One region of the Cryobacterium lyxosi genome, then DNA from elsewhere that is predicted to be linked to it. Evidence: predicted binding sites of a transcription regulator. Region 1 holds the regulator's gene; each other region holds the start of a gene.

Region 1 (4,149 bases):
GAACGGCACCGAGGTGCGGATATCGCTGACGCCGGTGCCGTCGAGATTGAGCGAGAGGTCGATGCTGGATTCACTCGTCTCCCGTTGCAGGTGGGCGACGCGGGGCGCGAGAATGCCGGCAGGAGAACTCATACTGCTAGCTTATTCGCCTCGGGCCGAATCAGTTCAACCGGGCGTGCCGGCCCGCCCCAGGCGGCCCAGTGCCTCGAGGAACTGAGACGTCTCGTTCTCGGTCCCGGCCGTCACCCGCAAATGGCCGGCAATACCCACGTCGCGAATGAGGATTCCCTCAGCGAGCAACGCCTCAAAGGTCTCTCGCGGGTCGGCCACTCCTCCAAAAAGTACGAAGTTACTCCAGCTTCGGTGCGGGGAATAGCCCAGGCGGGCGAGCTCGACCACGAGCCGGTCACGCTGCCCCCGAATGTCGTCGACCATGGCGAGCATCTCAGCGCTGTGCGCCAGGGCGGCGTTCGCAGCGGCCTGGGTCAGCGCCGAGAGGTGGTACGGCAGACGGACCAGGCGCAGGGCATCCGTCACCGCCGGATCAGCAGCCAGGTAGCCGACCCGGGCACCGGCAAAGGCGAAGGCTTTGCTCATGGTTCGGGAGACGAGAAGCCGTTCCCGACCGGGCAGCAGGGTGACCGCACTCGGGGTGCCAGCGGGCGCGAATTCGGCGTAGGCCTCGTCAACGACAACGACGCCGTCGGTCGCGGCGTAGACGGCGGCGATGGTTTCAAGCGAGAGCGGGGTGCCGGTGGGGTTGTTCGGGGAGCAGAGAAAAACGATGTCGGGGTTGGTTCGGGTGACCTCACTCACGGCGGTGGCCGGAGACAGCTCGAAGTCGGCGTCACGCGCGCCCGGAATCCAGGTGGTGTCGGTACCGGAGGCGAGAATCGAGTACATCGAGTAAGTCGGGGCAAACCCAAGCAGGGAGCGCCCCGGCCCGCCGAACGCCTGAAGCACCTGCTGGAGTACTTCGTTGGACCCGTTTGCCGCCCAGATATTGTCGGCGGTGAGCCCCTCACCGAGGTAGAGGGCCAGCGCCTCGCGCAGAGCCGTGAACTCACGGTCGGGATACCGATTCACCGAGTGGATGGCTTCGGCCAGGTTAGCGAGGATGTCGCGCGCCACCGCATCAGGAATGGGGTGCGTGTTCTCGTTGACGTTCAGGGCCACCGGAACATGCAATTGCGGAGCACCGTATGGGGTGAGGCCTTGCAGATTGGTACGGAGCGGGAGATCTTCGAGACTGGTCACCCTCTCCATGCTACGGCCCCGCGCGTCTGCCGATACCTTCCTAGGAGTCGGAGGGGATTTCCAGGCGCTGGCCCGGCTGCAATGTTTCAACAGCCAGGGCGTTGAGTCGTTTGATGTCGGCCACTACGTCGCGCGGGTCGTCCGCCGGCGAAATATCTTCGGCGAGGTCCCACAGGGTCTGGCCGGGCTCGACCGTGATGAACCGGGCGGAACCGACGTCGGTTGGGAAGTACGTCAGGGTCGTGACAATTCCGGAGTCGGTTGTGTACGACATGAGGTCGGTGCCCGCGGCGGAGTCCGTAGCCCCGGCCGCACCCCCGTTCATGGCGAAAGACACGGCGACGATCACCAGCGGTACGGCAGCAAGAGTTGTGAAAACCAAGCGACCGCGGCGGGTGAGACGAAGGCGCGGGACGGGCGTGAGGGCTGCCGATACGGGAACTGCTGATGCAAATACTGTGGTCATGTCAAACCTCCAAGGTAAGCGCGTTACGAGTCTCGTATCCGGACCTCGGCCGGGAGGCCCAGATACGAAACTATGTTCCGAATATAACTTCGAACAATCGAACATGCAAGCTTTTTCTCGGCTCAGCCCGGAATTAAGCGCGACACACTCGAATAAGTGTTTGTTCCCAGGCATGTGACTGGATAAACTTTCGATAGATAATTGCTGCATTGATACTCAATCAGACACCACCGACATTCCCGCATGACACGGTTTCAGGCCAGGCGGGACCTACTCCAGGAGGGCACATCGTGACACAAGACACCAGTGGTACCCGCGACAAGGGCGGCACTCGGCGCCGCAAGAGTTTGAGCCAACGCCAGCTCGCTATTCTCGACGTGATCCAGCGCTCGGTGAGCTCGCGCGGTTACCCGCCGAGCATGCGGGAAATCGGCGACGCGGTCGGTCTCGCCTCGCTGTCGAGCGTGACCCACCAGCTCAATCAACTCGAACTCAGCGGTTACCTGCGCCGCGACCCGAATCGCCCCCGTGCCCTCGAAGTCCTCATCGAGATTCAGCGCGCCCCCGAAGACGTCGGCACCGGTGACCAGGACAGCTTTCACCCGGGCGTACAGGTCGGCGATGCTGCGATGGTACCCCTCGTCGGTCGCATCGCCGCGGGCATCCCGATCACGGCCGACCAGCAGATAGACGAGATCTTCCCGCTTCCCCGCCAGCTCGTTGGGCAGGGAGAGTTGTTCATGCTCAAGGTTGTGGGTGAGTCCATGATCGACGCTGCCATCTGCGACGGCGACTGGGTCGTTGTTCGTCAGCAGAAGACCGCAGAGAACGGCGAGATCGTCGCGGCTATGCTCGACAATGAGGCCACGGTGAAGGTCTTGAGAAAGCGCGATGGCCACACCTGGCTACTGCCGCGCAACAGCAACTTCGAGCCCATTGTCGGTGACTTCGCCGACATCCTCGGCAAAGTAGTCGCGGTCCTGCGCTCGGTCTAGTCGTCGCGCTGATTGGTGTCATACAAAAGGGCCCGACCACCAGCCGGTGGTCCGGCCCTTTTTGTCACCCCGTCAGACGAATCAGACGAGTCAGACGAGTCAGGCGAGTCAGGCGATCACGTCGGCACTGAGGCGTTCGCGCACCACCCGCGTGGCGGCGAGCATGTTCTGCAGCGACTGCACGGTTTCGTCGTAGCCACGAGTCTTGAGGCCACAGTCCGGATTCACCCAGACCTGTCGTTCGGGAATCGATTCCAGAGCGGTATCGAGCAGGGTCGTCAATTCGTCTACGCTCGGCACCCGGGGTGAATGAATGTCATAGATTCCGGCGCCGATGCCGTGATCGAACCCGCCAGCCTCGATTTCCCGCACGACCTCCATCCGGGAACGGGCCGCTTCGATACTCGTGACGTCTGCGTCAAGGTTGCGGATGGCTTCGATGACAACGCCGAACTCCGAATAGCAGAGGTGGGTGTGAATCTGGGTCGCATCCGCTACACCGGCCGTGGCGAGACGGAACGAGCCGACCGACCAATCCAGGTAGTCCGCGTGGTCCTTTTTCTTCAGCGGCAACAGTTCGCGCAGGGCCGGTTCGTCGACTTGGACGATCTTGATGCCCGCAGCCTCCAGATCGCCGATTTCATCGCGCAGGGCCAGGGCTACCTGGCGGGCGGTCTCGCCGAGCGGCTGATCATCGCGCACAAAGGACCATGCCAGAATCGTGACCGGTCCGGTGAGCATGCCCTTGACCGGCTTCGTCGTCAGGCTCTGCGCGTATACCGACCAGTCCACCGTGATCGGTGCCGGGCGCGATACGTCACCCCACAGAATGGACGGCCGCGTGCAGCGACTGCCGTAGGACTGCACCCAGCCATTCTCGGTCACGGCAAACCCATCGAGGTTTTCGGCGAAGTACTGCACCATGTCGTTGCGTTCGGGTTCTCCGTGCACCAGCACGTCAAGCCCGATCTCCTCCTGCAGTGCCACCACCCGACCGATCTCGGCGCGCATCAGGGACCGATACTCATCGGCGGCCAGGGTTCCCTTGAGAAACTGGGCCCGTGTTCGACGTATGTCACCGGTCTGCGGGAACGATCCGATCGTGGTTGTCGGCAACGACGGCAGCTGCAAGGCGGAATCCTGCGCGCTCAGTCGATCGGCGTAAGCGCCTCGACTGAAATCGGCGTCGGTGAGCGCCGCAGCACGGAGGCGTACGGCGCCGTCGCGCACGCCAGGAGCGCTGTGCCGCGCAGCCAGCGCCGCCGCGGCTTCAGCCAACGGCCCGGCGATCGCGGCCCGTCCATTGACAAGTCCCTGAGCTAGGGTGGCGACCTGGCCGACCTTCTGGTCGGCGAAGGCCAGCCAGCTCACCAATGAGCCTGGCAGCGACGTTTCATCGAGCACATCGTGCGGCACGTGCAGCAGGGAGGT
Region 2 (4,149 bases), on a different contig from region 1:
CAGTTGGCCCTGGTTTGGTCCGGGACTGTCTTTGCTGCTGGTGCCGTCGCTGCTGCTCGATCTCACGTACAACGACCTGTGGCGCATCGTCAGCCTCGGAATTGCAGCGATCATTGTGCTTGTGATCGGTAGCTCGAGGCGACTGCAAGCGCCGTTCGTAATCGGTGCTGTCGTGCTGCTCATCCACGGTGTCGCCCAGCTCTGGCCGTGGATCGCCCTCGCCTACAGTGTGATTCCGTGGTTCCTCTGGCTCGGTGGTGGCGGTCTTCTGCTTATCGTGCTCGCTGCACGCTACGAACAGCGCATCGCGAACCTCAAGTCGGTTGCCCTGCGCATCAGTGCGCTGCGGTAGACGGGCAGTGCTGCGCCGGGCAGGACAGTGCGGTGCAGGGCAGTGCTGCGCTGTTCCGGGCGGTGCTGTTGTGCTGCGCCCTGCCAGGTCGTGCCCTTCGGTGTGGTGTGGTGCCGCACGGTGCCGAGCGATTGCGCCCAGCACGTGGTTCACGATCGGACCGGTCTTCCAAACGGGCGGGGGCTACGAGCCCCGCACCTAGAACGGCTGCGGGTCGGGGTCGACTATGTCCCAAGCAGAGGCCGTCGAGTCGGGCGAGGTAGAACCGGGCGGGGTAGAACCGGGCGGGGTAGAACCGGGCGGAGTCGGGTCGAGTGTGGTCGGGTTAGCGGTGGTCGGGTCGGCGGTGGACCCAGGTCGCGGTGGTGATGTGTCGGTCTGTTGTCGCGGTGGACTGATGCGGGTGGCGGGATCGGTGGCGTAGTGCTTGCCCGCCGGACTGGTCCAATTCAGGGTGCCGTCGGGGTCGGCGATGACGGTCCACGCCGAGTAGTGCTTGAGGTTGTGGTGGGCGGGAGAGAGGAAGTGCAGGTTGGTGGCGGTGGTGGGCCCGCCGAATTGTTTGTCGCGGGTGTGGTCGAGGTCGCTATGCCCGGCGGAGCGGTTGCAGCCAGGGAACCGGCACGTCCCATCACGCAGGCGCAGGTATTTCTTCAGGCTTGCTGGCACTCGGAACGGTTCTGCGCTGACGTCGAGCACGATGCCGGTGTGCGGATGCGTGAGGATGCGCAGAAAACTCGTCGCGGTTCCCGCCAGCCGGCGGGCGGTCTCCGGTTCGATCGGCCCGTACCCTTCGAGCTCCCCCGGCTCCTCGCTCTTCCCCATCAGTGTGAGAACCGGCACAGTGATGTTGACGTTGGCCGTCAGGCCGGCGCCGAGACCGGTGCTGGTGACGCCTTGGGCGAGCAGGTCGACGGCGACATCGGCGCGGAGTTGACTGAGCGTGCGGGGCTCGTCGGGGCCCTGCAGACTGATGGCGACGTCGGTGACGCGGGTATAGATGCCGTGGAGGTCCTCACCGGCGGCGCGCAGCCAGAGCGTGGCCATGCCGTCTTTGTCCGGAAAAAACATGACTTTGCGGTCGGCCAGGCACTTGGTACGGCGAACGGTGATGCTGTCGGGGTGGAATCGTTCACGCAGTTTTCGGGCCTTACCGTCGAACTGTGCCGGAGTGAGCGTGCAGGCGTGCGGCAGTAACACCGCCTCCAGCTCGGTCCGGGCGGGCGGGGGCACGGAGTCGAGTTGGTCGAGCACCCGCCGCGCATGACGCAGGGAGATCTTCCCCGCGCGAAGCGCAGCAAGGGTCTGCGGACGCGATTCGACCAACACGCGGCTCTCGTGCAGAAGACCGGACGCGGTGCCGGACGGGATGCGCAGCGCACACGCCATCTCCGCGACCAAACCCTGCTGGGCGGCGAAGGTGGCATCCCAGTCGTGTTCGTGTTGCAGCCCAGCCTGCGGTCGGCCGGTCTCGGCGGTGTTGGTGGTGTAATCCCACGCCTCGGTTAGAACCTCGGCCTTGCTCGCTTGCGCCCAGGCAATGACCCTCTCGAGATAAAGCACCCGGTCGACGAACTGCGCCTGCCGGCGCTGGAACGGGTTCACGTCACTGGGCAAGTCCTGCGCGGGCAAGTCCTGCGCGGGCGGGTCAGCGCGAAGCTGACGAGCGTTGTACTCGGCGAAGAGAAACTCCTCGCGGAGGTTCTCGTCGAACAGGTGCTCGGGCGGGACGGCGGCGAACACTTCAGCCAGGTCGAGGTCGGCTGGGATGGTCGGACCGTCGGCGAGCTGCAAGTCCTGCCGGATTTTTACCGCAACGGTCGCGGCAGATTGTGCCTCGACTTCGTCTTCGGCCTGCCACTCGGACAGGCACTGCAGCCGAAACGCGTCAAAGAATGCGCGGTCTTCTACCGAGAACGACCACTCGGCGAATTCTCCCTCGGACACGCCGTCGAAGTCGGAATCGCCGTCGAAGTCGGAATCGGAATCGGAATCGACTGAGCCCGCTTGGGGGGTCTCGCCGCTCTGGCTCATGCTTGAATTCTACCAAAATCAAGGCTGTCAGTCGAGGAAATCTCAGTGTATTTTAGATTTCGATACGAAGTTATATTCGGGACATTATTCGCGTTTTGAGACCGTTTCGCCTTCGTTGACGGAGTCTCGACCGGCGGCGGCAACCGCAGGCCGACTCGCGCAGGCCGACTCGCGCAGGCCGACGGCGCAGGCCAACGGCGGTCAACCCAGAATCCCCATTTGTTTCGGCTTGCGTCAACGCTGAAGTGACGCCGCACGATGGTTTGGCGACGAACAAATCGGTTCGGCACCGGTGCTGGTCTACCTCGAGCCTGTCACCCTCACCGAAACTGGGCAGCTACCCGCGACCGACCCAGCGGTCCATTGACCGGTAGACACCGAAAACGCGACCAGCCACGGCGTCCCAGGCGGCCAATGGCAGTACGCCGCGAAGCACCTTCGACAGGTTCACCGTCCACGGCAACAGCAGTTGCGGCTTGCCGGCCAGCATCGCCCGCCAGACCCGATCAACGACGTATTCCGGCGTCATCAGCGGGGTGAGCAGCGGCCCGCTGGCCCCCGTGAACATGCCGGTGTCGATGTAGCTCGGGCAGACCGTGGTCACCTTGACATAGCCGTGCCCCTGCTGCACCAGTTCGAGCCGCAGCGAATCGCTCCAGCCGATCATGGCCGCTTTCGAGGCGGCATAGACACTCATCCGCGGGGTGCTGAGGGTGCCGGCGGCCGACGCGATGTTCACGATGCGTGACTCACGCCATCCGCTCGCAATCATCGCCGGCAGAAACTCGCGAGCGATGTACATGGGCGCAAGCGCATTGATCTGCATGGTCGGGCGGGTGTCTGCACCGTTGTCGTGCTCCCAGAAATACTTGCCACGCACGATGCCGGCGTTGTTGATGACCACGTCGGGGTCGCCGATCTCCGTACGCACCCGCTGAGCGGTCTGCGCGATGGCGCCGAGGTCGGCGATATCGACGACGTAGGGGGCGACCCGCGTGCGTCCGTGGGAACGTTCAGTCAGGATGGCGGTGGTCGCGGCGAGCGCGGAACCGTCGCGGTCCCACAGGATGACGGTTTTCGCCCCCTCGGCGACGCAGCGTTCGGCATACAAGCGGCCCATTCCCCTGGCAGCTCCGGTAATCAGCACGCGGGCTCCGGCTACGGTTCGACTCATACCTCCATCATGCCGCCTGCGCCTTCTCTTGCGGGACTACGCTCGGGCTAGCAGCAGAATCGGGGAGGTGCCGATGGACTTTCATACCCTCGCGATCATCTCCGTGATCGCACTGCTCGGGCCGCTGCTGGCGACACCGCGCCGGTGGAACATTCCCGTCGTGATCGGTCAGCTCGGCGCCGGTGTGATCGTCGGCCGCACCGGTTTCGGCTTTGTCGACGCAAGCGACCCCACACTGACCCTTCTAGCGGATATCGGCTTCGCGTTGATCATGTTCGTGGCCGGCACGCACGTGCCTGTTCGCTCCGGCGCAATTCGCGCAGCACTGGCGACCGGCCTGGTGCGGGCAATTCTGGTGACCCTCTCGGCGATCGCCCTCGGCGTGGCCATCGCGTTGATCTTTGGCACAAATCATGCACTCTTATATATAGTCTTGATCGCCTCCTCGTCGGCCGCGCTCGTGCTGCCTCTTATTCATTCGCTGGGTTTGCGTGGCCGATCGGTGCTCGAGCTCACCGCGCAGGTCGCGATCGCCGATATTGCTGCGATCGTGGCGCTGCCGCTGGCCATTGACCCGCCGAATGCCGGC
Region 3 (4,149 bases), on a different contig from region 1:
CGCCGACTCCCCGGTGGTCTATATGACGTGGCCCCCGTCATCCGCTTTCGGACTGGTCCTGGACTCTTCTTTCTTGACGGATGCCTCGGTGCGATCCAGCAGATCGCTCACCTTGGTCTGCGCCACGGATGCTGCGTCGCGCGCAATGGTCTCGGCCTGCGGGATAACCTTCTGCGTGGTGGGGTCACCCCAGAGCCGGTGGGCTTTCGCGCTCAGCCGGTCGTAGGCCTGGCGGCCAGCCTTGGACCCGAGCACAAAGCCCGTTGCGGTGCCGGCGAGGAACAGGAATTTGCCTTTCATGGGGACTCCTTCAGGTTGCGGGGTGTTGGCCCTGGCTTCGGCGCGGGTGGGATCGGCGTCGTGGGTTCGGCGCGGGTGGGATCATCGTCACCCACGTCGCGGCCGATCAGATCAGGGTTCGAGGGGTTGTCGACCGGGTCCACGTCGTCGAGGTTCACCTCGGTGTCGCTGTCCGGCTCGACCGCGGCTGCGACGGCAGCTTCTCCCGCAGTCGACCCATCGGTGCTCGGAGCTGGACCGTCCGGGCCGGTGCTCGCACTCGCACTCGCGACCGGAATGGTCGGTTTGGGGTGTTCCCTGGAAGACCCGCCTGGATTCCCGGCAGGCTCCGCGTGTTCCGCGTCGGGGCCGTCGGGGCCGTCCGGTCCCACGAGCTGGTCGGGATTGGTCGGTGTGCTCGGCGGCTCCGGAATACTGAGCGGCGGCTCTTCAACGGGATCAGAATCGTGGGACACGGGCATACCTTTCTCGATGACCATAGCTGCGCCTCGACCGGCGACATTTAAGTTATACCCCGAACAGGGGACATTCACTGAAATTTGCTCGCGCTGCCGGCGCGACAATGTGCCGGGTGACTTTTTTGCTCACTCCGTGTCGCCGAGCAAAAGTGCCCGCAGGGCTGTTTCGACCGATACCCGGCTCGCCGGGTCGATGGTTTCACCCGCGCGAAACAGATCGACGACGCGCGGATCGACGTAACTCGTGCGGGCGATCGCCGGCGTATTGCCGAGCGCATCGGCGGCCTGCCGCATCGCTTCGGCGATGGCGCGGTCATCGGAGCGTCGGCTGCGCGTTGCCGCGCGTGGTGGCCGCGCAGTGGATGCCGGGGACACAGCAAACGAGGTTGGCACACCACTGGGGCCCGCCCCACCGGCCGGCCCCCCGGCAGCCGGCCCCGCCGGTCGCGCGCTCGCCGCCAGGCTCGCCGTCAAACTCTGCGCCAGGCTCTGTGCGGCCGCGATCGTGCCCCGCAGGGTACGAAAGTCCTTTGCGGTGAACTCGCCGCCGGTGCGTTCCTTGATGAAATCGTTGATGTCGGAGGCCGAGACGACGTCCTCGACGCCATCCAACACCCAGGACAGCAGGGGTGCGGCCGGCCGTTCGCGCAGCCGGGCACGCAGGTAGGTGGCGAGGTCGGCATCCGTAATCACGCCCTCGAACTGCTGCCCACTCTTAGCCGGGAAATCAAGCCTGACCTCGTCGCCGCGCACCGTGACGTGCGAGCAGAGCAGGGTCGAGAGTCCGTGGCTGCCGTAGGTGTCGGCATAGCGCTCGCTACCGATGCGCAGTGAGGCCAGGTCGAGCATGCGAAATGCCGCGGCGAGTGCCCGAGTGCGCGGCGGGCCGTCGCCGCGCAGTTCACGGGTGACCTGGCCGCGCACCCGCGGCAGAGACGAGGCCAACTGCAGCGCGCGCTCGAACTTGAGGCGGTCCTTCTGTTCACGCCAGGCCGGGTGGTAGATGTACTGGCGGCGATCGGCGGCATCGATGCCGATCGCCTGGATATGACCGTTCAAGTGCGGTGAGATCCAGACGTCGTTCCACGCTGGAGGGATAGCGAGGGCCGCGAACCGCTGCCGCAGTTCCGTGTCGGTGATTTGTTGCCCGGCCGGGTCGCGATAGCTGAACCCCGTACCCGCCCGCCGCCGGGAATACCCTGGTCGGGTCGGGTCGCTGCGTCGTAACCGGGTCATGCGGATCCCCTCTCTGTGCGCCTGCCCGGAAGAGTAGTGCGAATCACTCGCGAACGGATGCGACGCCCCCCGTCTCGGAGGTCGCGCCGCACGTCAGGCCTCGCGGCACCCGGTACATTTCGCGGCACCCCGTGTTAGGGGTGCCCGCTTTCCGGACGAGTGCTGCGAAGAGGCAGCGCGCGCGGGGCGGCCGCCGGCATTCGTTTCAGTCCGGATCTATTGCGCAGCACTTGCATTTGACTAGTACCTGTGTTCGACTGGATGCATGCGGTGGAGCTCACAAGAATTACAGACCGAACAAGTTGGGGCGCTGCCGGGACTCGCCCGCCTGAACAACCTCGTGCGCAGCGTGCAGACGCCCGAGTTCGCGGGAATCACGTTCCACGAGATCCTGTGCAAGTCGGCGCTGAACCATGTTCCCGGCCAGAGCACGATGCCGTTTGGCTACACGATCAACCCCTACCGCGGCTGTTCACACGCCTGCACCTACTGCTTTGCGCGCACCACGCACCAATACCTCGACCTCGACGCCGGCAAAGATTTCGACAGCGAGATCATCGTGAAGGTCAACGTGGCCGAGGTCTTGAGAAAAGAACTCGCCAAGCCGACGTGGGGCCGGCATCCAGTGGCTCTTGGCACCAATACCGACCCCTACCAACGCGCGGAGGGACGCTACCGCCTCATGCCCGGCATCATTGCGGCCCTCGCCGACAGCAAGACGCCCATCTCCATTCTCACCAAAGGCACGCTGCTGCGCCGCGACCTCGACCTGCTCGTGGAGGCGAGCGAACACGTTCCGGTGGACCTGGCCATGTCGATCGCAATCTACGATGACGAGTTGCAGCAGTCGGTCGAGCCCGGAACCCCCACCACCAAGGCGCGCCTTGCCACGGTCACCGCGGTCCGCGAACGCGGACTCGACTGCGGCGTCTTTCTCATGCCAATTTTGCCCTTTCTCACCGACACCCGCGCCCACCTCGACGAGGCCCTGCGGCGGGCCAAGGCCGCCGGCGCCACGAGCGTGCTCTACTCGGGACTCAACCTCAAGCCCGCCGTCAAAGACTGGTACCTGCTGTGGCTGGCGCGCGAGCATCCGGAACTCGTTGGCCGTTATCGAGAACTCTACGCCGGCGGCCAATACGCGCCCAAGGAGTACCGTACCTGGCTCGCCGCCCGCATCAAACCCCTCATTCGTGCGCACGGCCTGGAGCGTGGAATCGTCGACCCAGCCACCGGTGGCCTGCGGTCAAGTGCCCTTCCGGTCTCCCCAGAGCGGATGCCGACGTCCGGCTCCCGCACGCCCGCGTCGCCCCCGCCCGCGCCCCGTGTGCTGGCCGCCTCAAGTGTGCCGGCCGCGTCAAGTGGACGGGGCCCGGGCCCGGACCGTGGGCCCAGTTTAGAAACGGGGCCCGGGGCCATAACGTGGGCCCGCGCTGCGGAGGCGCCGCGATCGCTGATCGCGGCGGAGCTTCCGCCCGATCTGGCGCCGACCCTGTTCTGACTCCGTTCCGGGACGGGGCCCGGGCCCGGGCCGTGGGCCCAGCTTAGAAACTGGGCCCGGGGCCATAACATGGGCCCGGCGAGCGGATGCCGCGAACGCCAACCCCAAGCACCCCAACAGCACCCCCGCTCAACCACCGCCCACCCCCGGTGGCATACTTAACGCGGGGGAAATATGTCTCTAGGGTTACCCGGCCACCTGGTCCAGCTGACGCTCACGCGTGCCCTCGCGCGGGCCGCACACTGGTTTGCGCTGACCTGTCTCATGGCCGCAGTCGTCTCGGTTGCCGTTCTTAGTCTGCACAGTCCCGAACTTTGGGTGACAGTCGGGGTCGTCGTGGCCATGGGCGCCCTGCTCGTGCTCTTCACCCGGCACCGCCGCATTGCATTCGCGGTCGCCTACCTTGTCGTGGGAACCCTCGGCGTCTACGTCTTCACCACGACCGTGCTCGGCGTCCCAGACGCATTCCCCGCGTCGAATATGTTCCTCGTTGCCATGCCCAAAATGGCGCTCGTCATGGTCGGCGGTGCCGGAATCACCGCTGTCGGCGGTGTGCTTTGGAGCACCGCCGCCTTTATTCTTGCCGAGGCCTCCGCTTTCCTTGCCATCCTCACCACCACCGTGCCGTACCGGCCCGATCTGTTCACCCTGTCC

The links. Region 1 encodes LexA, which represses DNA repair genes until DNA is damaged. Its sites were predicted from a motif close to TCGAACANNTGTTCGA; they were not measured.
Region 2: E3T27_RS02390 (HNH endonuclease signature motif containing protein) is a predicted target of LexA. The motif match lies at 2,451-2,466, and genes of this name have one in related genera.
Region 3: E3T27_RS06300 (Rv2578c family radical SAM protein) is a predicted target of LexA. The motif match lies at 2,236-2,251, and genes of this name have one in related genera.

What each region holds. Positions count from the first base shown of each region.
Region 1 is NZ_SOGT01000014.1:32,013-36,161, forward strand. It holds gene hisB (imidazoleglycerol-phosphate dehydratase HisB) at 1-132, opposite strand, end outside; gene E3T27_RS12700 (histidinol-phosphate transaminase) at 166-1,266, opposite strand; gene E3T27_RS12705 (LysM peptidoglycan-binding domain-containing protein) at 1,298-1,723, opposite strand; gene lexA (transcriptional repressor LexA) at 2,014-2,718, shown strand; gene metE (5-methyltetrahydropteroyltriglutamate--homocysteine S-methyltransferase) at 2,827-4,149, opposite strand, start outside.
Region 2 is NZ_SOGT01000002.1:302,598-306,746, reverse strand. It holds gene E3T27_RS02395 (SCO7613 C-terminal domain-containing membrane protein) at 1-352, shown strand, start outside; gene E3T27_RS02390 (HNH endonuclease signature motif containing protein) at 551-2,386, opposite strand; gene E3T27_RS02385 (SDR family NAD(P)-dependent oxidoreductase) at 2,724-3,560, opposite strand; gene E3T27_RS02380 (cation:proton antiporter) at 3,634-4,149, shown strand, end outside.
Region 3 is NZ_SOGT01000008.1:7,237-11,385, reverse strand. It holds gene E3T27_RS06315 (hypothetical protein) at 19-300, opposite strand; gene E3T27_RS06310 (hypothetical protein) at 297-755, opposite strand; gene E3T27_RS06305 (DNA topoisomerase IB) at 885-1,994, opposite strand; gene E3T27_RS06300 (Rv2578c family radical SAM protein) at 2,260-3,495, shown strand; gene E3T27_RS06295 (sensor histidine kinase) at 3,670-4,149, shown strand, end outside.